DNA from 4 places in the Colwellia asteriadis genome. Region 3 is predicted to be linked to each of the others. Evidence: predicted binding sites of a transcription regulator. Region 3 holds the regulator's gene; each other region holds the start of a gene.
The links. The regulator sigma-54, encoded in region 3, starts transcription at its own class of promoters, with help from an activator protein. The targets are predictions, from matches to a motif close to GTTGGCACGNNNNTNGNNT.

Region 1: a site for sigma-54 is predicted at 3,175-3,193, ahead of ABD005_RS00930 (DVUA0089 family protein). Genes of this name have one in related genera too.
Region 2: a site for sigma-54 is predicted at 3,368-3,386, ahead of flgF (flagellar basal-body rod protein FlgF). Genes of this name have one in related genera too.
Region 4: a site for sigma-54 is predicted at 4,852-4,870, ahead of ABD005_RS03830 (hemerythrin domain-containing protein). Genes of this name have one in related genera too.

What each region holds. Positions count from the first base shown of each region.
Region 1 covers NZ_BAAAFA010000001.1:225,374-231,431, reverse strand. Annotated here, with positions in the region: gene ABD005_RS00950 (DUF2959 domain-containing protein) at 1-387, shown strand, start outside; gene ABD005_RS00945 (RidA family protein) at 391-741, shown strand; gene ABD005_RS00940 (EVE domain-containing protein) at 894-1,358, shown strand; gene ABD005_RS00935 (protein adenylyltransferase SelO) at 1,498-3,075, shown strand; gene ABD005_RS00930 (DVUA0089 family protein) at 3,251-3,856, shown strand; gene ABD005_RS00925 (RecQ family ATP-dependent DNA helicase) at 4,070-6,058, shown strand, end outside.
Region 2 covers NZ_BAAAFA010000004.1:110,273-116,330, forward strand. Annotated here, with positions in the region: gene flgB (flagellar basal body rod protein FlgB) at 170-568, shown strand; gene flgC (flagellar basal body rod protein FlgC) at 571-1,002, shown strand; gene ABD005_RS06970 (flagellar hook assembly protein FlgD) at 1,139-1,858, shown strand; gene flgE (flagellar hook protein FlgE) at 1,912-3,246, shown strand; gene flgF (flagellar basal-body rod protein FlgF) at 3,422-4,165, shown strand; gene flgG (flagellar basal-body rod protein FlgG) at 4,242-5,030, shown strand; gene flgH (flagellar basal body L-ring protein FlgH) at 5,081-5,773, shown strand; gene ABD005_RS06995 (flagellar basal body P-ring protein FlgI) at 5,806-6,058, shown strand, end outside.
Region 3 covers NZ_BAAAFA010000001.1:567,147-573,204, reverse strand. Annotated here, with positions in the region: gene mgtE (magnesium transporter) at 1-547, opposite strand, end outside; gene ABD005_RS02405 (HPr family phosphocarrier protein) at 722-997, opposite strand; gene rapZ (RNase adapter RapZ) at 1,065-1,919, opposite strand; gene ptsN (PTS IIA-like nitrogen regulatory protein PtsN) at 1,949-2,401, opposite strand; gene hpf (ribosome hibernation promoting factor) at 2,490-2,777, opposite strand; gene ABD005_RS02385 (RNA polymerase factor sigma-54) at 2,803-4,317, opposite strand; gene lptB (LPS export ABC transporter ATP-binding protein) at 4,414-5,148, opposite strand; gene lptA (lipopolysaccharide transport periplasmic protein LptA) at 5,135-5,785, opposite strand; gene lptC (LPS export ABC transporter periplasmic protein LptC) at 5,778-6,058, opposite strand, start outside.
Region 4 covers NZ_BAAAFA010000002.1:149,468-155,525, reverse strand. Annotated here, with positions in the region: gene ABD005_RS03850 (DUF1328 domain-containing protein) at 210-386, shown strand; gene ABD005_RS03845 (hypothetical protein) at 431-646, shown strand; gene ABD005_RS03840 (DUF2254 domain-containing protein) at 980-2,311, opposite strand; gene ABD005_RS03835 (AI-2E family transporter) at 2,834-3,976, shown strand; gene ABD005_RS03830 (hemerythrin domain-containing protein) at 4,243-4,671, opposite strand; gene ABD005_RS03825 (endonuclease/exonuclease/phosphatase family protein) at 5,213-6,058, shown strand, end outside.

The DNA of each region.
Region 1 (6,058 bases), 340 kb from region 3:
AAGTCGGCGGAAGCAGCAGAGCGTGTTAGCTCACGCATAGAAAAAATAGAAGATGTTTCACACGCTCTATTTGATGAATGGCAAGAAGAAATAGATCAAATATCGAGTAGTAGCTTAAAACGTCAAAGTGCCTCAAAACTGAAAGAAACCGAACGCCGCTACAATACTTTAATTAAATCGATGCGAAAAGCAGAAAGCAAAATGGCGCCAGTATTGTCAGCGTTAAAAGATAATAGCTTGTTTCTAAAGCACAACCTTAATGCTAAAGCTGTAGGTGCACTGCAAGGCGAAATGGTATCAATTGAAAAAAATGTTAGTGTGCTAATTAAAGATATGAACGTTGCTATAGAGCAATCGCAAAAATTTATTGATTTATTGGAGAAGTAATTAATGTCTATCGAAAGACAAGAAACTAAACAGCGTATGAGCCGTATCGTGAAACATAATGGGACTATTTATTTATGTGGTCAAGTGGCAGCAGATGCAACTAAAGGTATTACTGAGCAAACCCAAACCATGCTTGATAAAGTTGATGATTTATTAATACAAGCAGGGAGTGATAGAGAACATATCTTATCAGCCACTATTTATGTTAAAGATATGAGCTACTTTGCTGATATGAATGCTGTTTGGGATGCATGGATACCTGAAGGGCATGCGCCAGCACGTGCTTGTGTTGCCGCTAAAATGGCGCGTGATGCACTATTGGTTGAAATTTCAGTCGTTGCTGCTGAGAAATAATTCTTCTGCATTTAGCCTAGGGTAACATCTATTTATCAGCTAAATTATTATGTAGTCAGATTAAGTTAGGTTTATTCAATGTTTGCTGTTCAATGTTGGCTAAACTTAACTCTATTTTTCCTCTCTCAATCATTCTATATTGAGTAAACCTTATGAAATACTGGTTATTCAAATCAGAGCCCGATGCTTTTAGCATTGATGATCTAGCCGCAAAACCAAACCAACAGGAACATTGGGACGGTATTCGTAATTATCAGGCGCGTAATTTCCTCCGTGATGAGGTTAAGCTTGGTGAACAAGTGTTTTTTTACCACTCGAGCTGTAAGCAGCTTGGTATAGCTGGCATTGCCGAAGTTGTTAAAGAAAGCTACCCGGATCATAGCCAATTCGATCCTGAGTCTAAATACTTTGATCCTAAATCAAGTCCAGACAATCCACGTTGGGTTATGGTTGATATTCAGCTAAAAGAAAAGTTTAGCGAAATATTGTCATTACAAAAAATAAAATCTCTCGCTGGTATTAATGATATTGGTTTAGTGAAAAAAGGTCATCGCCTTTCTATTATGCCCGTTAGTGAAGTTGAGTGGCATATACTGTACGATAATAGTCAGCATTAGTGTGGCGTCGTATTGTATTAATTGCGTATTCAGCAAATAAGTTATCAACAAACAACAAACAATAAACAATAAACAATAAACAAGAGCAACTTGGTAAATATTTCTACCTACCAAACATCCATTTTATAGTGAGTATTTCATGCCATTAAAACTCTCCAATACGTATTTATCTCTAGGTCGTGCTTTTTCCCAGCAGAGTTTACCAACCCCTGTACGAAAGCCTGAATTGTTATTATGGAATGAGCCGTTAGCAAAACAACTTGCTATTGAAGTGGACGCCCAGCAAGAGAATGAGCAGCTTGCATTGTATTTTTCAGGTAATGAACTCGTTGAGGGAAGTCAGCCAGTAGCACAGGCTTACTCAGGACATCAGTTTGGACAGTTTAACCCACAATTAGGAGACGGTAGGGCACACTTATTAGGTGATATTACTGATACCAAGGGTAAGCAATGGGATATTCAATTGAAAGGCTCTGGTGTGAGCGCTTTCTCAAGACAAGGTGATGGGCGTTGTGCTTTAGGCCCAGCATTGCGTGAATTTATCATGAGCGAAGCTATGCATGCGCTTGGCGTACCAACAACACGTTGTTTGGCAGTAGTTGCAACAGGTGAAGCTGTTTATCGAGAGCAACCATTACCAGGTGCGGTAGTTACTCGGGTTGCTGCAAGCCATATTCGGGTCGGCACTTTTCAGTATTTTTCTGCCCGCAGAGATACAGCTTCACTCATTCAGTTAACCCGTTACGCCATTGAACGTCATTTTCCTGATATTTTACCCGAAAAACCAGCACAAAATATTACGCAGGATAATAAGCCTGATGAACGAGAGCTAAGTGCAAAACAGGTGGTTGACTTTGTATCTGCGGTACTTAATAAACAGTTAACACTGGTACTCTCTTGGTTACGGGTTGGTTTCATTCATGGGGTTATGAATACTGATAATACTGCCATTTCAGGAGAGACAATAGATTACGGCCCGTGCGCTATGATGAATCACTATCATGGTGATACAGTTTTTAGCTCAATTGATAGACGAGGCCGTTATGCATTTGGTAAACAAGCTGGCATTATGCAATGGAATATGGCGCGCTTTGCTGAGTGTTTAATTCCTGTTATTGAAAAGTGCTTGGTTGACGAAGGGGCTGAACTTACAGACAGTGATGATGAGCATAGTGAAGCTATTGCACTTTTAGAGCCATTATTAGTGCAATTTTCTGAGCAGTTTAAAGTAGGCTATTTAGCCATGATGGCCAAAAAAATAGGTATTGCCATACCTCAAGAGAGTGATGTTACGCTCATTAATGACTTACTTGAATTGATGCAGCGTGATGGAAGAGATTATACGGGCACTTTTACCTCCTTAAATAATAATTTAACTGCTCAAAATGTTAATGAGTTACTCCACAAAAAAGATACCGCTGATGAAAGTGCCGACACCGATGATTGGCTCAGTTGGACTGCTCGCTGGTACGCACGTATTGGCGATGATATTGCTGGTGCCAAAGTCTTGATGGGAAAAAGTAACCCTCTAGTTATTCCTAGAAACCATCATGTTGAGCGGGTATTAAAAACAACGCAAGAAAGTGGCAACTTGACAGCGTTACAGCAGTTTTTAGCCGTATTACGTCAGCCTTATGTGAATTTAGTCGAAACAGTCAACTATCAAGATGCCCCTGCTGATGGAGATATTAATTATCATACTTTTTGTGGTACTTAAGAGAACCTCAAAACTTCTGTAAGTGTCTATTATTTTTACATATATTTATTTTATCGCATACGTTGTTTCTTAACCCTTTGTTTTTATTTGTTTATTTTAATTGGCTTGTTTTTTGCTTTTTATTTTTTACCGTAATTCAACGGTTTAGACACAACTTATTAATGGATTTAATACAATGAAAAAAATATTATTAGTTGCCCTAATGTTCTTTATGGCGACACAAGCAAACGCAACCTTGATGAGTGCGCACTCTTTTACCGGTAATTTTGATAACGATGAAAGCCGTTTTTACATTCAATTTGACGTAACTGATACCGCAACTATTAGCTTTTTAAGTCATAGTTATGCTGGTGGTGTTAATGCTGCTGGTACTACTGTTGCGGACGGCGGTTTTGATCCGCAGTTATTCATTTTTGATGCGGCGAGTACTTTATTGCAAAGTGATGATGATAGCTCAACTGTTGTTTCTGCATCAAGTGGTAATGCATGGGATTCTTATATTTCATTAGTACTAAATGCAGGCTCTTATACTGCGGTACTTACTCAGTTTAATAGTGATTTTTTATCAGGTGATTTGGTTACGGGTGAGTGGACTATGTCGAACCAAAACAACTTTAATGGTAGAACGTCATTCTATTCATTTGATATCTCAGGTGAAAATTTAGCAAATGTGGGTGGTATTGGTGTCGGTACTACACCTACCCCTGTTTCTGAGCCAACTACTTTAGCTATTTTAGCGCTAGGTTTATTAGGCTTTGCTGGACGCCGTTTTAGCAAATAAGTAGATAGCTATTTAAGCATAATAATTAATAAAATTAACGAATATGCTAGATAAAAAAGTTGAAGCCTTGTGATTTTTCACAAGGTTTTTTTATGGCTTTTTTAAGCATAAGGCTAGCGAAAGTTATCAGATGAACAGAGCTGAGAATTTTTAACGTAAGCAGGGTATGATAATGCCACTTAATTAGCTGATAGCATTTCGGTGCATATTACCATGACTGACTCTTCTTCTTCTCAACACAACCCGCAAGAACATCAAACAAACCAAGTAAGCCAAAATAATTCAGCGATACCGTTAACCTCGTTATTACAACAATATTTTGGTTTTAGCCACTTTCGCCCGGGTCAAGAGCAAACTATAACGCAGTTATTAAACGGGCAATCGTCACTGGCTATTTTCCCTACCGGATCAGGTAAAAGTTTATGTTATCAATTAACTGCTTTGCAATTACCTCATTTAACCTTAGTGGTTTCGCCGTTATTAGCGCTTATTAAAGATCAATTGGCCTTTTTGGAAAAAAAAGGTATTAAAGCCGCGAGTATTGATTCAACCTTAAAGGGTAGTGAAGCCCAAGAGGTTATGGCAAGTGTACGTGACGGTAGCATAAAAGTATTAATGGTTTCTGTAGAGCGTTTCAAAAATGAACGTTTTAGACAGTTTATTGAATCGGTTCCCGTGTCGATGTTGGTGGTTGATGAAGCTCATTGTATTTCAGAGTGGGGGCATAATTTCAGACCGGATTATTTGAAGTTACCTAGTTACTGTAAAGCACTTAACATTCCTTTGGTGTTGTTACTAACCGCAACAGCAACTAAAAAAGTAAAATTGGATATGGCTAATAAGTTTGCCATACAACCAGAGCATATAGTGCAAACCGGCTTTTACCGAGCTAACCTTGATCTTAGTGTTGTGTCGGTGTCGTCAGCTCAAAAAAATAATACACTTGAACAGTTAGTTAAAAGTCAGCAAGGTGCGGGTATAGTGTATGTTACTTTGCAACATAGTGCTGAAGTGGTTGCTCAGTATTTACAGCAACAAGGTATCAATGCTTGTGCTTATCACGCAGGTTTTGATAGTGATACCCGCGCACAAATACAGCAAGATTTTATGTTAGGTAATATTCAGGTCATTGTCGCAACTATTGCTTTTGGCATGGGTATTGATAAAAGTGATATTCGCTTTGTTATTCATTACGACTTACCTAAATCTATTGAAAACTACAGCCAAGAAATAGGCAGAGCAGGGCGAGATGGTAAGCTATCGCACTGTATTACCTTAGCTAATTTAGATGGTTTACATACCGTTGAGAACTTTGTTTATGGCGATACCCCTGAGCAAAACAGTATTGAGGTAGTGCTTGATGCCATTAAAGCAGAAACGGTGAGTAATACTTATGAAAGCAAGTGGGAGTTGCAATTATTGCCGTTGTCAAATAGTGCTAACATCAAACAATTACCTTTAAAAACATTACTGGTGCAATTAGAGCTGTGCGGTGTTATTGAACCACGTTATGCCTACTTCGCTGATTTTAAGATTAAATTACTGCAACCCAAAGCTGACATTCTTAATTTGTTTAACCCACAACGGCAAGAGTTTTTAACGCGTATTTTTAACGCTACTGATTTTAAAAAAGTGTGGGGTAGCCTTAATTTTGATGATTTATTAAAAGACCAATCAATCGAGCGAAACCGCGTTATTGCCGCGTTAGAGTATTTGCAAGAGCAACAATTAATTGTACTTGAAACCAAAGGCATGACTGAAGTATTTAAAGTAAATCAGCATGAATTAGCTAACCCTAGTTTAAGCCAAGAGCTCACTGCATATTTTAAAGATAAAGAAGACAAAGAAATAAAACGCATTGCCGCGTTAATTCGTTTTTTTGAGTTAGATACTTGCTTAAGTATGAATTTATCACGCTATTTTGATGATAATGTTTTTGAGGGGGAGCAACTTAATAGTCAAGGTTGTGGGCATTGTAGTGTCTGTCGAGGTCAGGTTGCTAAATTGCACTATTCACAAGCTAAAAAGCCTTGGCCAAGTGATGAAACGTTGAAAAACTCAATGCAAGCGCTTGCTAGCTGTTTAGCAGGTAAAACTTCACAGCCGCTTTCATTATCAAGCTATTGCCGATTTTTAGCGGGTATGACCGAGCCACTGTTTGGCCGAAATAAAGTGAAACAGTTGTCAGGCTTTGCTTCGTGC
Region 2 (6,058 bases), on a different contig from region 3:
CCGATCTCAGGTTAATTAAGTGACTCAATTGAGCACTTATAACGATAACCTGTATTGTTAACCACCCATCATTTTATAACTACGATTGAGAGCATAACCTTATTTTATTCACTTGTGGCATAATAATTGAATGTTTTATGAGTAATGTAAAATAGAAGGTGAGGCTGTTATGGCTATAGGTTTTGATAAGGGTTTTGAACTTCACTCTCAAGGGATGTTTATTCGTTCTCAGCGAGCTGAAGTTATTGCAAGTAATATTGCCAATGCAGACACGCCTGGTTATAAAGCTAAAGGTCTTGATTTTCAACAAGCTCTTGCTCAAGCCTCACAAAAGCAAAAAATGAGTATGTCTCGTACTAATGAAAAGCATTTTGACGTTCGTAGTGAGCTTAACAGTAGTGCTCAATATAGAGTACCGAATCAGCCAGATACTGGTGATGGGAATACGGTTGATGTACAAGTGGAACGAAACTTGTATCTTAAAAACTCAATAGAGTATCAAGCGAGCGTGCAGTTTCTTAATGGTAAAGTTAAATCATTGAAAAAAGTAATTAGCGGAGGGCAGTAATTATGAGTCTTTTTAACGTATTTGATATCACAGGCAGCGGCATGAGTGCGCAGTCTGTTCGTCTTAATACTACGGCGAGTAATATAGCAAATGCCGACAGTGTTAGTAGTAGTGCAGGTGAAACTTACCGTGCAAGGCACCCTGTTTTTGCCGCCGCAATGCAAAAAGCTGCCGCTGGGCAAAGTTCGGCTGACGGCAGTGGTGTTGGTGTTGATGTGTTAGGCATTGTCGAGAGTGATAAACCCTTAAATGTTGAGTATGCACCAGCTCACCCTATGGCCGATAAAGACGGTTATATTTATAAGCCTAATGTTAATGTGATTGAAGAAATGACTAATATGATTTCAGCATCACGCTCGTATCAAACCAATGTCCAATTGGCTGAGTCAGCAAAGAATATGTTGAATAAAACCTTAACGCTTGGTCAAAGGTAATAAAGCTTTGGCCAGTGAATGACTTAAATTACATAGTGAATACTGCGTCACGTTTATATTCAGTCACTGCAGTTGCTTAGAAAGATATTGAATCCAAGGCTGCAGCTTGGCAAGTAATTAAAAAGGTGGAAAGGAAATGCAATCAATAAGTGGTACTAACCCATATACAGCTTTAACCTTAGATGAAAAGCAAGAAAAAATAAGAGATAGCTTAGCTAAACAAGATATTAAAGAGTCTGATGGCAAGCAAGGCATGTTAACACAAGCTGATTTCTTTGCTTTATTGACGCAAGAGCTGGCTAACCAAGACCCAACTAAGCCTGTTGATAATAATGAAATGATCTCACAGATGACATCATTCTCAACCACTGATGGCATTAGTAATCTTAATAATAAGTTTGAAGCGTTTGCGACATCTATGAATTCTAGTCAAGCGCTACAAGCCTCGTCATTGGTTGGTCGTAGTGTTTTAGTTGACGATAATATTTTTGGTATGGGAGCAGGCGAAGAAGTCAAAGGTAAGCTTGTAACTGATAGTGCCGCAAGTAAAGTTACCATTTATGTTGAAAATACTAAAGGTGAGGTTGTTCAAACGGTACCTGTAGGCGATGTTAAGAAAGGTGAGTTTGGCTTTACATGGAATGGTCAAACATCGAGTGGTGAAGATGCAGCTACTGGCGCTTATCGTTTTAGAGTCGTTGGCTTAGTAGAAGGCAAGGCCTCAGAGTTACAAACGATGACCTACCGGAAAGTTGATAGTGTTACGCTTTCTGGGGCTGGTGGTAACATTATGCTTAACCTTAATGGTGGTACACAAATGGCATTAGTAGATGTTGTTGAAGTATCAGAAGCATAAGCACTGCACTTGGTTTTGCATGAGAGAAAAGAAATTTTAAAGAGGGTTAAATTATGTCATTTAATATCGCACTAAGCGGGTTAAACGCTGCACAGAAAGATCTTGATGTTACATCAAATAATATTGCCAACGTAAATACGGTTGGTTTTAAAGAGTCCCGTGCTGAATTTGTTGATGTTTATGCATCATCATTACTAGCCGCTGGCAAAACTAAAGTGGGCGATGGTGTTTTGACATCTGATGTTGCGCAACAGTTTTCTCAAGGTAGTATTCAGTTCACCACCAATGCGCTCGACTTGGCTATTACAGGTAACGGGTTCTTTGCCACAGTCCCTGAGTTAGGCTCTTTAGAAACCTCTTATACGCGCGCAGGTCAATTTAAACTAAATTCGGATAACTTTGTTGTAAACTCAGGTGGTGGGCACTTATTAGGTTTTCCTGTGGGTACAGACGGCAGTTCTGAGTCAGTTAGTTTAAGTACCGCAACGCCTATTCGTATACCTACCTCATCAGGGGCGCCAACAGCGTCAAGTGAAGTTGATATTCGTATGAACTTACCGGCAGGCGATGTACCGCCAGCCAATCCGGTATTTGATCCTACCGATCCGCTAACCTTTAATAATTCAACATCAGTCACTATTTTTGATTCATTAGGCGATAGCCATATTATGACTTACTATTTTGTCAAGTCAGCCGCAAATGAGTGGAACATGTTTACTGCTGTTGACGAACAAATGGTTGATATCCCTGTTGCAGCCCAAAACCCAGCAGCCCCTGTGCTAACTCAACCTACAGGGGCCGGTGTTACGGGAGCTGTTTTAATGTTTGATACTAGTGGTGACTTTATCGCCCAAAAACCAGGCACTATACAAACAGCTCAATTCGGCGCTGGTATTTTAAGTAACGGCGCAGATCCTACTCAGCAAATGATCATTGACTTTAATTTAGATACTAATGGACCTAATCCAAATGAACCAACGCAATTTGCGTCTAACTTTGAAGTTACCGCTTTAAAACAAGATGGTTTGGCGGTTGGACGCTTAACAGGCATTGACATTGATACTGATGGCTTGGTGAGAGCAACATATAGTAATGGTACTTCAGAGCCATTGTCACGTATCGTTTTGGTTAACTTTGCCAATGAGCAAGGCCTAACCCAAATCGGCGGTACTAACTGGAAAGAAAGTATTGTTTCTGGTGAGGCGTTAGCCGGGGAAGGTGGCTCAGGTACTTTTGGTACTATTAACTCCTCAGCACTAGAACAATCTAACGTTAACTTAACCACAGAGTTAATTGATTTAATTTCAGCGCAACGTAACTTCCAAGCGAACTCGCGTTCATTAGAAGTGGATAACCAATTAAATCAGACCATATTGCAAATTAGATAGTAACTTCATATTAATCCTCTTTAAATATCATCAAAGCGAGCTTGACATAAGGCTCGCTTTTTTATTTGTACGCTAGTTACTCCCTCGTAAAAAAACACTCAATCGTGAATAGTGTCTATCTTCTGGCATTGTAATTGCATTTATTAGGTATAACCTTTTTTTTGAGAAGTTCATCATGGATAAGTTGCTTTATATCGCCATGAGCGGTGCTAAACAAAATATGAATGCCTTGGCAGTTAATGCTAATAATTTAGCCAATGCCAAAACCACTGGCTTTAAAGCTGACTTAGCCCAAGCGCGCAGTATGCAAGCTTATGGTGAAGGTATGGCAACACGAGTATTCTCTATGACAGAACGTGCTAGCCAAAATTTTGACTCTGGCGCATTACTTACTACAGGACGCTCACTTGATATAGCCATTGGTGGTGAGGGTTTTTTTGCTGTTCAAGGTAAAGATGGTCAAGAAGCTTATACCCGTGGTGGTCATTTACGTGTCACCGAAACAGGTGCTTTAGAGACAAATGATGGTGAATTAGTAATTGGTGAGGCTGGACCAATATTCTTACCGTTACCGGTAAATAATATTCAAATAAGTCGTGACGGTACCATCATGGTTCAACCAGAAGGTGCGCCAAGTACAGTTCAAGAAGAGGTTGCACGTATTAAATTGGTAAACCCCGATGTGCGTTTAATTGATAAAGGTAATGATGGTTTATTTCGGGCAAAAGATGGCCAAGTGCTGCAGGCTGATATTAATGTGCAAGTACAAGGCGGAGCTTTAGAGTCAAGTAATGTTAACCCCGTAAACGAAATGACAGAAATGATTGCCTTGCAACGTCAATTTGAAATGCAATTAAAAATGATGAAAACAGCAGAAGAAAATGACAGCAGCGCATCTTCCTTATTAAGAGCGTTCTAGTTAATTTTTGAGTGAACAATATTTTGCTATGTCGGTTGGTATAACCGCTGAAGCTAATAATTTATAGAGGTGATTTATGAACCCAGCATTATGGATAAGTAAAACAGGTTTAGATGCGCAAACGAAAGATATTGCGGTAATTTCTAACAACTTAGCTAACGCAAGCACTGTCGGGTTTAAAAAGAGCCGAGCCGTATTTGAAGATTTACTGTATCAAAACATTAACCAACCCGGCGGACGTAGTGCACAAGACACTGAAATGCCTTCAGGCTTAATGTTAGGGGCGGGTACTAAAGTTGTTGCTACTCAAAAAATTCATACTCAAGGTGACATGCTTACTACAGATAACTCGCTTGATCTTATGATTCAGGGGGAAGGTTTCTTTGAAATATTAATGCCTGATGGTAGCTCAGCGTATAGCCGCAATGGTCAGTTTACGATGGACGAAGAAGGCAACATGGTTACTCCAGGAGCTGGGTATTTACTACAGCCGCAAGTAACTATACCTGAAGATGCTCGCAGTATTATTGTTTCCCAAGATGGTGAAGTATCCGTGATGTTACAAGGGCAGGCAGAGCCAGCTGTTGTTGGACAAATTAACCTGATTAACTTTGTTAATCCAAGCGGTTTAGAGCCAATAGGACAAAATTTATATACTGAAACTGCCGTCAGTGGTGCTCCTCAAGAAGGTGTTCCCGGTTTAGAAGGTTACGGTATGTTAGTACAAGGTGCGTTAGAAACATCGAATGTTAATACCACCGAAGAGTTAGTAAACCTTATTGAAAGTCAACGTGTTTATGAAATGAACTCAAAGGTTATTTCTGCAGTTGACCAAATGCTAAGTTATATCAATCAGCAATTGTAGTTACTTGAATTATTTAGCTGTATTTAGTTTTTAGAAAGTTGGAGGCAATGATGAAAAACATCGTCAATGTAATATCGTTAAGTTTACTTATTATGCTCACAGGTTGTAGCAACACCGTTGAGCTCAGTAAAGCTTTACCAGATGACCCAGATTTTGCGCCAATTTTACCCGAGGAAGAAGAGTCTCGTATTGTCCCTTCAGGCTCTTTATTTAAGCCTAATTATGTCAATAATATTTACTCAGACTCTAAAGCACACCGTGTTGGCGATATTATTTCGGTGATTTTGAGTGAAAATACTCAAGCGAAAAAAAATGCTAAAACCGAACTTAAAAAAGATAATGAATACAACCTAAATGCTGTTACAGGCTTAGGTGGTGCTCCGGTGACTATCAACGGCAAGTCACTAGAATTTGGCTTGTCACAAGACTCTAATTTCAAGGGTGACTCTAAAGCAGACCAAGGAAATAGTTTAAGCGGCAATATTTCAGTGCATGTGCTGCGAGTTCTGCCTAACGGTAATTTAATGATTCGTGGCGAAAAATGGATGACCCTTAATAACGGTGATGAATATATTCGCTTAACGGGTATTATTCGCTCTAAAGACATTAATTCTAATAATACTATTTTATCGAATAAAGTCGCGAATGCACGTATTCAATATGCTGGTACTGGCACCTTTGCAGACGTCAATGAACAAGGTTGGTTAACGTCGTTTTTTAACAGTTCTTGGTGGCCACTATAACTCAATGCTAATTCATTGAGAGGTATTTTATTATGAAAGCAATTCTTAACCTTATATTGATAGGTGTGGCGTTAAATACTTTTTCTGTTCACGCCCAGCGCATTAAAGATTTAGCCGATGTTGCTGGTGTACGCTCTAACCAATTAATTGGTTATGGCTTAGTGGTCGGTTTACCTGGTACAGGTGAACAAAGTCCTTTTACAGAACAAAGCTTTAAAACCATGTTAAGTAATTTTGGTATCACTATGCCAGAAAACCTTAAACCAAAAATTAAGAATGTTGCCG
Region 3 (6,058 bases):
TATCTCGATTAACAACATAGAAGGAGTCGGTAGACTCAGGTAGCTCGCCTTTAAGGCGTAAATAACGTAATACTACATCAACGCTTACATCAGGACGTAAGGTGATTGTATCGGTATTCATAATACCGCCAGCGGTATCTTCTTCGTATGAGAGTGCTGCTTCAACTCGACTCCGATCTTGGGAGTCCATCGAATTTAAAACTTGCTTAAATACAGCATCAGGTAGTGTACGTAGTACTTCAGCAAGATCATCTACGTCCATGCCTTCGGCAACAGCAGCAAGCTTTTCGGGCTGCATGCTTTTAAGAATACCTTTTCGTACTTCTTCGTTAAGTTCTTCGAGTACCTCGCCGTGAAAGTCTGGGTCGATAAGTTGCCATAATACAGGGCGGCTCTTAGTGGTTGAAGATTCTAATATCAGAGCGAGGTCATAAGCGGGCATATGTTGCAAAAGTTTGCGAACATAAACAAACATGCCGCTACCTAATGCTTCATTAACTTGCTGTAATTTTTTTTGACTGTAATCTTGCTCTGATATCTCTGGCATAGCGGCCCTGCTCGTTAGTTCTAGCGGTCTTAAGGTATCGCTTTAACTAAAGCGAATATTTAGTTGTGGGAAGGTCTCCTTGGAAGTTGTACTAAGTTTATCGTAACGTAGTGTTTTTATCAGCTATTCTGTGATTATTTATTATAAATTATGCAATAAAATTTGTGGCTTAGCTTATTCATCTTCGTCAAATTTATCAGATATTAGCTGGCATATTTCTGCTAAAGCAAGCTCTGCATCATCACCTGTTGCGGTTATATTAACCGACTTACCTTTTCCGCCAGCGAGTAACATCAACGCCATAATACTGTTTGCATTCGCTTCTTTCTGATTTAATTCTAAGGTGATATCAGCACTAAATTTTTGACTTAATTGGGCGAGTTTGGTTGCGGCTCTTGCATGTAAACCTAGTTTATTACAAATAGTGACGGTTTGTTGGTGAGTGGTCATAAATCTTCCTTATTACTCAATGATTAATGTCGCTATTTCTTGCTAACCATAGCTAAAGCTGGCCTATTTAGGTTGATTTTACGTCGATATCTCGGTGATGAGTTTGTACATCATCACGCTCTTTGCGGAAGTTTTTTGCTAATAATTCTGCAATATACACTGAACGATGTTTACCACCGGTACAACCTATTGCTATGGTGACATAGCTACGATTATTGCGCTCTAAGTGTGGTAACCAGGTCATCATAAAGCTATTTATTTGCCAAACAAACTTAGTGACTATGGGCTGACTTGCTAGAAAGTCTTTCACCTCTTGGTTTTGACCTGTGTGCTCTTTTAAATTTTTTTCCCAAAAAGGGTTCGGCAAAAATCGTGCATCAAATACATAATCAGCATCAACGGGGATGCCATGTTTAAAGCCAAAGGATTGAAAAACAAGTACCATAGTACCGGTTTTCTTACCTAAAATGCGCTCCCTTACTAAGTCAGCTAGTTGGTGTGGAGATAATTGACTGGTATTAATGTATAAATCAGCACTCACTGAAATTGGTTCGAGTAATTTTTTCTCTAAGGTAATTGCTTGATCTAGTGCTAAGTTTTCTTTAATCAGTGGGTGAAGACGACGGGTTTCACTGAAGCGGCGAATTAAATCGTTATCATCAGCATCAAGAAATAAAGTGGTTACGTCAACCGCTTTGGGTAAGTACGCGATTATTTCTGGAATATCTTGTGGATCTTTCGGTAAATTACGTACATCTAAACTAACCGCAACAGTTTCATAATCGTTAATTACGGTATGAGTTAAGGCCGGTAATAAGTTTACCGGTATGTTATCAACGCAATAATAACCTAAATCTTCAAGCACTCTTAGCGCAACCGATTTACCTGATCCTGAGCGGCCACTGACGATAATTAATTTCATTTTACGCTTTCCCCACAACTCATTAGCGTTTAACTTGCTTGTTGAATAACATCGAACAGTTCTTGGTTGCTAGTGCACTTACGGACATTCTTTATGACCTTTTTATCACTAAATAATTTAGCAATACTTTGTAGCGTATTAAGGTGCTCTTGGCAGCTATCTTCAGGAACAAATAGACTGATAAAAACATCGACACTGCGGTTGTCAATAGCATCAAAGTCAATGGCGTTTTCGGTTGTAACTAGTACCGCCACCGCTTTACTGCTATTTGGCAAACGACCATGAGGTATCGCTATGCCATTTCCGATACCTGTGCTACCCATTTTTTCTCTATCAAGCAAACTATCGAGTAGTTCGTCTTGATCGAGCTCGGTAACCTTATTAGCGGCTAATTGGCAAATCTCTTCTAAAATTCGCTTTTTACTGGTGGTTTTTATTGCACATAAGGTACAGTCGAGGGTTAAAATCTCTGATAATTTCATAAATTGCTAAAAGTAAGTGGAAGAGCCCATAGATTGGGCTCTTATATTAAGGTGATTTAAGGCTTTATGCTACGCGACTTTTGTCGAATTAATGTTGCGCTGCTTTACCTTTGTGTTTAAGAATTTGCCTATCTAGCTTATCAACTAAAGTATCAATCGCGGCATACATGTCAGTATTAATAGCCGAAGCGAATACTTCACCGCCTTTTATATGAAGGTTTGCCTCTGCTTTTTGTTCAAGCTTTTCAACGGTTAAGATAACATGAGAGTTATTTATTTGATCAAAATGTCGCTCTAGCTTAGTAAACTTAGTATTTACATACTCACGAAGCGCATCAGTAATGTCGACATGGTGACCGGTAAGATTGATTTGCATAAGCGTTATCCTTTTGATGAGTTACTTAAAGTAAGCTTTTTCGTTGATTTGAAGGAGGAATAGATAATGACTCTCTATATTTAGCTATTGTGCGTCTTGCAACGTTAATACCTTGTTCGGCTAATAAGTCAGCCATTTTACTATCACTCAACGGTTTAGCAGGTGTTTCTGCCAAAATAAGTTTCTTGATTAGCGATCTTATTGCTGTAGAAGAACACTCTCCACCATTCTCAGTACTGACATGGCTTGAAAAGAAGTATTTAAGCTCAAAAATACCACGAGGGGTGTGCATGTATTTTTGCGTGGTAACACGTGAAATGGTTGACTCATGCATTTCAACGGCTTCGGCAATATCGTTCAGAACCATTGGACGCATAGCTTCTGGACCATGCTCTAAAAAGCCTTGCTGGCGTTGTACAATACAGTTCGAAACTTTTAATAAAGTATCATTGCGCGATTCTAAACTTTTTATAAACCATTTTGCATCTTGTAAATTGGCACGAATGAATTGCCCATCAGTAGAGGACTTCATACTCTTGCTCATTGCAGCATATTGCTGATTTATGCTGAGCTTAGGTGCGGTATCTGAATTTAGTTCAACCACCCAACGACCATTTTTTTTCTCAACGGAAACATCAGGAATAACATACTGATCATCGCCAGTAATAACCGCATCACCTGGTCGAGGGTTTAAGCTCTGAATTAAGCGCATTACTTCACGTAATTGATCTTCTTTTAATTTCGTTTTGCGCATTAATTGGCGGTAATCTCTATTGCCAAGTAAATCAATATGCTCGCTAATAATTTTCTTACTTTCAGCTAAATAAGGAGTGTTTTTATCAAACTGGTTTAATTGAATGAGTAAACACTCAGGTATTGAGCGTGCTGCTACGCCGACAGGATCAAACATATTGATGCGTTTTAATACTGCTTCAACTTCATCTAATTCGACGTCTTCAATACCAACACTTTCTAGAATATCTTCTGAGGAAACCGTTAAGTAGCCAGCGTCATCTACCGCTTCAATAATGGCGGTTGCAATAGTGCGGTCGGTATCTGAAAAAGGGGTTAATTCCATTTGCCATAACAAATGACCTTGAATTGAGTCGGTCGTTTCTCCTTGGTAAGTGTAATCTTCACTTGCGCTGCTCACAGCTCCTGTATTAGAAACGCCTGCGCTGTAACTTTCTTCCCAAGTAGTATCAATATTCAATTCTTCAGGAATATCACTTTTCTCTAGCGCTTCACTAGTACTTATTTCGTCAATATTAGCCTGTTGGTCTTCACTACCATCACTGCTGTTATTATCACTTTGTGCATCATTAGAGTTTGCAGAGAATGCATCTTCTAAACTATTTTTTTCGTCGTTGCTATCGCTTTGGCTGCTTTCGTCAATTTCTAATAATGGGTTGCTCTCTAGCACTTCTTGAATTTCTTGTTGTAACTCTAACGTTGATAATTGCAGGAGCTTGATAGCTTGCTGCAATTGTGGCGTCATGGTTAACTGTTGTCCAATACGGAGCTGTAATGTAGGGCGCATCGATGTTATGTGGTTTCCTGTTATTATTTTTAATGGTTATGATGTGACCAATAACCCATTGAACACGTTTTTCTACGATTCGGATTGATGCTATAACTATAGCGTGAATTGTTCGCCAAGGTATACATCTCTTACTTTTTGATTGGCAAGAATTTGATCCGCATCACCTTGAGCGATAATTTCACCATGACTAACAATATAAGCATGTTCACACACATCTAACGTTTCACGTACGTTATGATCAGTTATTAATACACCAATTCCTCGTTGCTTTAAGTGTATGATGATTTTTTTAATGTCGCCAACTGAAATCGGATCTACACCGGCAAAAGGCTCATCAAGTAAAATAAATTGTGGATCGGCGGCTAATGCTCGTGCTATTTCTACGCGTCGACGCTCACCACCAGATAAACTCATGCCCAAGTTATCGCGAATATGACAAATATTGAACTCTTCTAATAAGTGCTCTAGTTTTTCTAGGCGCTGTTGTTCGTTTAACTCTTTGCGTATTTGTAAAATAGCCATGATGTTATCAGTTACTGAAAGCTTGCGAAAAATTGATGCCTCTTGTGGTAAGTAACCGATACCTTGTCTTGCTCTTTCATGCATAGGCGATAATGTAACGTCTTGGTCGTTAAGTATTATTTGCCCATCATCGTTAGGTACAAGCCCTACTATCATGTAAAAAGAAGTGGTTTTTCCTGCTCCGTTAGGTCCAAGTAAGCCAACAATTTGCCCTGTACTGACGGCTAAGCTAACATCTTTAACAACTTGTCGGTCTTTGTATGACTTAGCAAGTCCACTAGCAACTAATGTATTAACCTTCGACACTTGAGTCACCTTCTTCTTTAGTCGCTTCTTCAGGTGCTTGCTCAGTAGTCTCACTGACTGTCTTTGGCTCTTTATCAAGGTCGCTTTTAGCTTTATCTTTTAGTGCTTTTTGTTTTTTCAGTAAGGTTGGCTGTAATATGGTGGTGACTGTTTCGTTATTATTACTTTCGGCTTCAAGTTTCTCACTTAATGTATTATAAATAATTTTGCTGCCGCTAACTTCGCTACCTGCTTGTTTTACTACGGCATTTCCTGCCACAGTAATTATATTTAAGCTTGGTTGATATTTTATTTCATCGGCTTGTAAGCTAATTAAGCTGCCATCTTCAAGCTCTTGCTGAAATAAAGCGGGAGAGCCTTTAGCTAAATAGACATCAGACTTTTCATCGCTGTTTTCATCTTTGTTACTAAAAACTTGTACTAAGTCTGCAGAAATCAAAATAGAGCCTTGTCTGATACTTACACTACCTAAGTAACTCGCTATTTTATTTTTTAAATCGGCAGCTGTTTTTTTAGAGTCAACGGTGATCTCTTGATTTAAGTCTTTTTTGGCAGCATAAACTACGTTAAGTGACGCTGTGAAAAACAAAGCGCTACCAAGTAATAAGCTAAGTGGCGTATTAAATTTTTTATTCATGATTTTTCTTATAAAGGGTACGTACATGTTCAGTTAGCGTCATCTGTTTAGTGTTTAAATCGATAATCAGTCCAGAACCATACATGGTAAAATCTTTACCGATTATTACAACGGTTTGATCTGAACTAATAATATTTGTATTTAAGTCTAGCTCTAAATACTTACAATGAACTTCTTCTATTAAACTATCTTGTTCGGTTGATTTTAAGCGAACACGGTGGTTCAACACGACTCGGTTATTTTTATATAATATTGCTTCTTTTGCACTCGCTT
Region 4 (6,058 bases), on a different contig from region 3:
TATAGAACATTGCTCACACTCACGATTTTTTATTGATAATAATTCTTTTTGAAAATTATACATATCAACCCTGTAAAGTTTACTTATTCATTATCCCTACCAAGTTTCACAACAAAAATATCACTTAATTAACAACAACTTAAAACATGGCATAACTATAGCATTATAACTATTGAAGACACTTTCTGATAAATAATAAGGAGATTAACATGTTAAGTTGGGCATTAACTTTCTTTGTAATAGCAATTATTGCCGCTATTTTCGGTTTTAGCGGAATAGCTGGCGCAGCAGCCGGCATAGCCAAAATCATATTTTTCATTTTTGTCGTATTACTTGTCATTTCATTAATTGCCAATGCATTACGAGGCAAAGCCCCAAGACCTTAAAGTCTTTTGAGCAAATAAAAAATTTTACTTTAACGGAGATTATTATGAATACTTATAAAAACAAAACATTAGCATTAATCACAGTTGTCGCAGCATTAAGTTTAGGGGCATGCTCTGATGATGGCGCTGAAGAGTTAGGTGAAGAATTTGATAAAGTAGTGTCAGATACTAAGGATGCCGCTTCAGATGCTGGCAACGCAATAGAAGATGCCTGTGAAGATGTTAAAGATAAGCTAGAAACTAAAGATAATGATTGTTAATTTATAATTACATCAGCACTATATTCCTTGTTGTTTAACGGGAATAAACAAAATAGCTAAATATTTTTATTTAGCTATTTTTTATGTGTGGCAAAAATAAATTAGACTCAACGCCTGTGGTTCTGTCGGGATGATTAATCAAAACAAGTAATAATAACGACCACTTTAAGAACTTCTTTTCACTTGCCGTGTTAGATAATAGTGAAAGTTAAATCGAATAGCTTGAAGCAATTAGCAATTGATTCAAGTAGCGTTTATAAATAATTGCCTTCACTTTTTGGTGCTAGTTATTTTAGTGCTAGCTAAACGTACATATCGTGTTTCATGTTTAAGCTAAGTTTTATTAGCCGTTAGACGTTGCTCAATTTGTTCAATTTTATTTATAACTAGCTTGGCATCCAATTGAGCAACTTCAAGGCTTTTTTGTTGATCAAAAATCATCTTAATTTGTTCCTCAATAAATTGATATTGCTCTTTATTTTTTACTCGTAAGGCTAGCTCTTCAAGTGACTCAAGCAACCGGATAGTTACCGTAGTATTATCCTTAGCGTGCCTTCTAATTTGATCAAAGGCAGAATTCGCTACATCTAAAAAAGTTAGCGCTTTACTGTGTAATCTGGGCTGACCATCCTCATCTTTGAAATGAGATTTAGGGAAGTTTCTTGTAGCTAAGTTACACAGCGTGGAATTTAATTTATCAATACAAGTAATGGCTGTATAGGGATCATTGATACTTGGTGAAAGTGCTCTAAGTGCAATTTCAACTAACTGACCTATGGCAAATACTGGATCTTGAACAGGTGTTCTAACACTACCTAAAATAAAGTGTTTTTTAATACTATCAAGAGTTTTTTCTTCAATAGGTTGCTTCGCATGAAGTAAACCAAATACACCACCTCTTACAACATAATCTCCTGGAGAAAAATCAAGCTGTAATTGTAGGTCTGAGGCTATTAATTGCTTAATGAGCGGCGAAAAGTCAGTTAACTGTACGTAGCCCGAATGCTCAGAGCGTAACTTCTTGCTAAAAATATAATCATTATTACCCAGCTCTTTATCTGTTGATTCGTCATGTTGTAAATCATTAGTCGGTGAGTCTGGAAATAGCTTATCTATACTCTCCTTTAATTCGCAATATACATCCTCTACAACGGAGTCAGCTTGAATAGACACTGAAACATGATGGATGAAGTGAATGAGAAAACCAATACTGACAGAGGTCATTAATATCGCCCATATTACGGTAATACCTGGTCTAAAGTTATATGGTTCCTCTAAGCTAAGTGCACAAAAAACAAGAATACAATAGAAAAAATTCGCAATGAATACTCCTAAAACAGTTTGTGTGGTGCGATCTTTCATAAAGTTTCGCAATAAACGCGGGCCAAATTGTGATGAAGCTAAGGTAAGCGCAACAATGGTAATAGAGAAAGCAATACTCGTAACCGTTATCATAGAAGCAGCAATGGTACCGAGTAATGACCTAATAGCACCGACTTCAGCACTGTAAATAATTGGAAAATATGACTTTAATTTCCATAACAATGAAATATCGATCCAAATAGTGATCGTTGCAATAATCACGGTAAAAATAAGTATCATTGAGGGCAAAAACCAAAAACTTGCTCTTATTGACTCTAGTAAAGGCTCTATTTTTATACTCATAAAATTGTTATTCCCTACTTAAAAAATCGCTGGCTACTTTGACTTATTGCCTATTATTTTTAGCTCCACTAGCAAAACCTTTTGCTATTGAACGAATGTGGTTCACTGACTAGCCTTTGTACTTTATATTCTCTCGACAAACCTACATGCTGTTAATCGTTTTAACATTACTGCTGAGCTATAAGTGTGCCATAATTTAACTAACTGATTATATTACTGATATAAAACATATCATGCAGTTATTAATAATTATTATGAAAAAAATACTGACTACAATGTACTTTTTGCATAGACACTTTGTAACGATTAAACATCAAAACGTTAACGTTTATAAGTAATAGAAACGGCCCTATCAACTTTGCACATGCTTAATTTTCTTATATGCTTGAAATTAATTGTTTTTTACTAGGGTTTTATGGCTAACTGTAATGTTAGTTTTAAACTAAAGAGTTAGGCGTGAATATTGCTTAATTTACTTTTTTATCATGTCGTTATCTTAACTTAACACCAAGTAAGGCCATTATGTCAGTAACACCACCTACATCATCAAAATTAGAGCCATTCGAACGCAAAACTAGTATTAACTCAATATGCATTTATACACTGACAGTATTAGCTATATTCTATACCGCATATTTAGCTCAGGATTTAATTCTTTTACTTTTAGTTGCAGGTTTAATATCTCTATTATTAAGCCCTGGTGTAAAAGCATTAGAGCGACTTTTTATTCCTCGTGTTCTAGGATCGACCCTTCTTTTAAGCTGTTTATTGCTACCAAGTGCTGCTCTCATCATACAACTAGAAGAGCCTGTCACCAAATGGACCAAGTTATTGCCTGAGCTCTCGGTGCATGTATCAGAAACATTAGAAGAACTTAATCGGGCTATTGATAAAAAGAGCACGCCAGATAACATTGAATCACAAGAAGTTAAAAAGAGCTGGTTTTCATGGTTTGAAGACAAACCAAAGGTTAACAGCCAACCGCAAAAAACAGACACTATTCACACGCAGTTAAAAGCATCTTTATTTTCATTAGCTACAGACTTTATGGTTTTGGCACCGCTCGCACTAATACAGTTATTAACGACAATAATCTTAATTTTATTTACCTTAGTTTATTCACCCAAACTATTTAGGCAGTATGTTAAATTATTTGTTACTGAAAAACGCCAGCGTAACGTATTTAAATTTGCTTTAAATATGCAGCAAAAATTATCACGCTACATACTAACAGTTAGTGCAATTAATATTGGCCTCAGTTTAGCTGCAATAATTATTTTTACTACCATGGGTTTAGAGGATGCATTGTTGTGGGGATTAATAGTAGGTTTTGTTAATTTTATTCCCTTTGTGGGGCCCTCATTTGCCTTGGCAGCAATAGCCATTGCCGGTTCCGTTCAATGGGGGGTTGATATTAAAGTATTACTTACCCTGTCAGGTGTTTTGGCACTCAACATACTTGAGTCACAACTTATTACCCCTTTAGTATTAGCTAAAAACATGCGTATAAATCCTTTTATTATAATTATATGGCTACTCATTACAGGGTCGTTATGGGGCTTAACTGGGTTACTCATTGCGGTACCGCTATTGGTATGCATTAAGCTGGTATTAGCGCAATTCAAATCAACATCAAAATGGGTTCAATTTTTAGCAACTCAATAATTAAAGTAGCGTTTCCACTCATATAAAATCAACTTAGAAAAGTATTGTTTAAATATAGTTATAGAACGTTTTTGCTTGGGGTATCACAGTATTTTTCTTGATTGTAATAAGCTAAATGGCCTGATACTACAAGAGTATCAGGCCATCTAATTTATTTAATCTCAACTCTGTTTAAGAAGTTTTTAATATAGTGAGATAGTTTTACTTAATTTAAGGCTTATTAAGCCGATCTGAGGTTATTTAGGCTATTCTGATAATGTGTACTATTAAGAAGACATTTCGACTAAATAGTCAGAAGCTAGTTTTTGCTTTTCTTGCTCTGAAAAAGCTTTACCTGCTTGTTGAAAAAACTCTTGTTCTTCTTCCTCTAAATGGTGGTCAACTTTGTGAGCAAGTTTTTTGAACGTTAATAACCATTGCGGAGAACTCATTTCTAGCGCATCTAATTCCGCGATAAACTTATCTATTTGATGATGTTCTGCAACACCATGACGAGACAAGTCAATAGTGCTATCTAGTTGCATGAGGGGTGCGTAAAAGTATCTTTCTTCGGCTACGGCATGCGTTTCTAACTCTACTTTGAGCTGCTGATAATATTCAGCCCTTACAGCGGAGTTTCCTGTTGTATCTAATAATAACTTAATAAGCGCCCTTTGCTTCTCATGGTCATTTCGTAATGCTTCAAATATTTTCATGTGTAACTCCGATTATTAATATGACACCGTGTCTATCCGGCTGCTTTATTTAACCTTCAGCTATAGTTAAAAAAGACATAAAACAAAAATAATTTAACAATTGAATTAGCGTTTATGCCGCCTTTTTACAAAATAGAACTTACGTATTTGCTATTCACTAAGTAATGTTCACTTAGTAACATTCAATATTCATACCATTCAAATTAAAATATAAATCATTGAAAATAAAGTAATTTAAACAGGTCATCATTTACTAGAAATAACATATGCAAGATGTACACAGCACGTATGAAAAGTTTACACACCGTTTAACGACTACCGAATTAATAACGTTAAAGTGATTAACCTGAACTCATACACCGAAGAAATATCTACACCGCTAATTCAAATTACTTTTTAGGGGAGGAAAAACGCTAAATTTAATATCAAGTGTGTGTTAATTTAGAGCACAAGAAGCTATTTCTAATAGCACTAGTAGCTGAAAATTATGATCAAAATAAGAAATAGCTCTGTTGTTTAAAGATAAAATCGAGAAAGTAATATGTTAATAATATCGACTCTAGCAACCTTATTAATTGCTATAGCCACTCTGCTGCCTTTATCAAAAGAAACACATTGGGTTGTTAGGTCAATGGATTTTCCTAGACTGCAAATAGCGGTTATTTCAGCAATAATTCTTACTTATAATCTTATTTTTCTTGATATGAATATGAGTATTACTTGGCTATTGGTTTTCACTGCTTTTTTCTGCTTAGCGTGGCAGCTGTGGTGGGTACTACCTTACACCTTTTTATGGCCTAAAGAAGTCAAAACATCAAAGCTTGATAATGCTAATAAAGAACTCAGCATAATGACATCTAACGTACTTAAAACTAATCATAATAGTGACGCGTTAATTGACCTTGTTAGCAGTAATAAACCTGATATTTTAGTAACACTAGAGTCTGATGAGTGGTGGGAGAATAAATTAAAAGTATTAGAGAGTGACATGCCTTATACCGTTAAATGCCCACTTGATAACTTATATGGCATGCATGTTTTTTCGAGACTGCCTTTCACTGAAGAGACGATATCTTATTTGGTTGAGAGTGATATTCCATCAATACATCTTTCTCTAGAACTAAGAACTGGCCATAAAGTAAGAATGCATTTTGTTCACCCTGCACCACCTAGCCCTACAGAAAACACAGAATCTACAGAGCGTGATGCTGAGCTAATCACCATTGCAAGAAGCCTTGAAAAAACAACCCAGCCAGTTATTGTAACAGGCGATTTAAATGATGTAGCTTGGTCTAAGACCACACGACTTTTTCGTAAAATTAGTGGTCTACTTGATCCGCGTGTAGGACGTGGCATGTTCAATACATTTCACGTTGACTATTTCTTT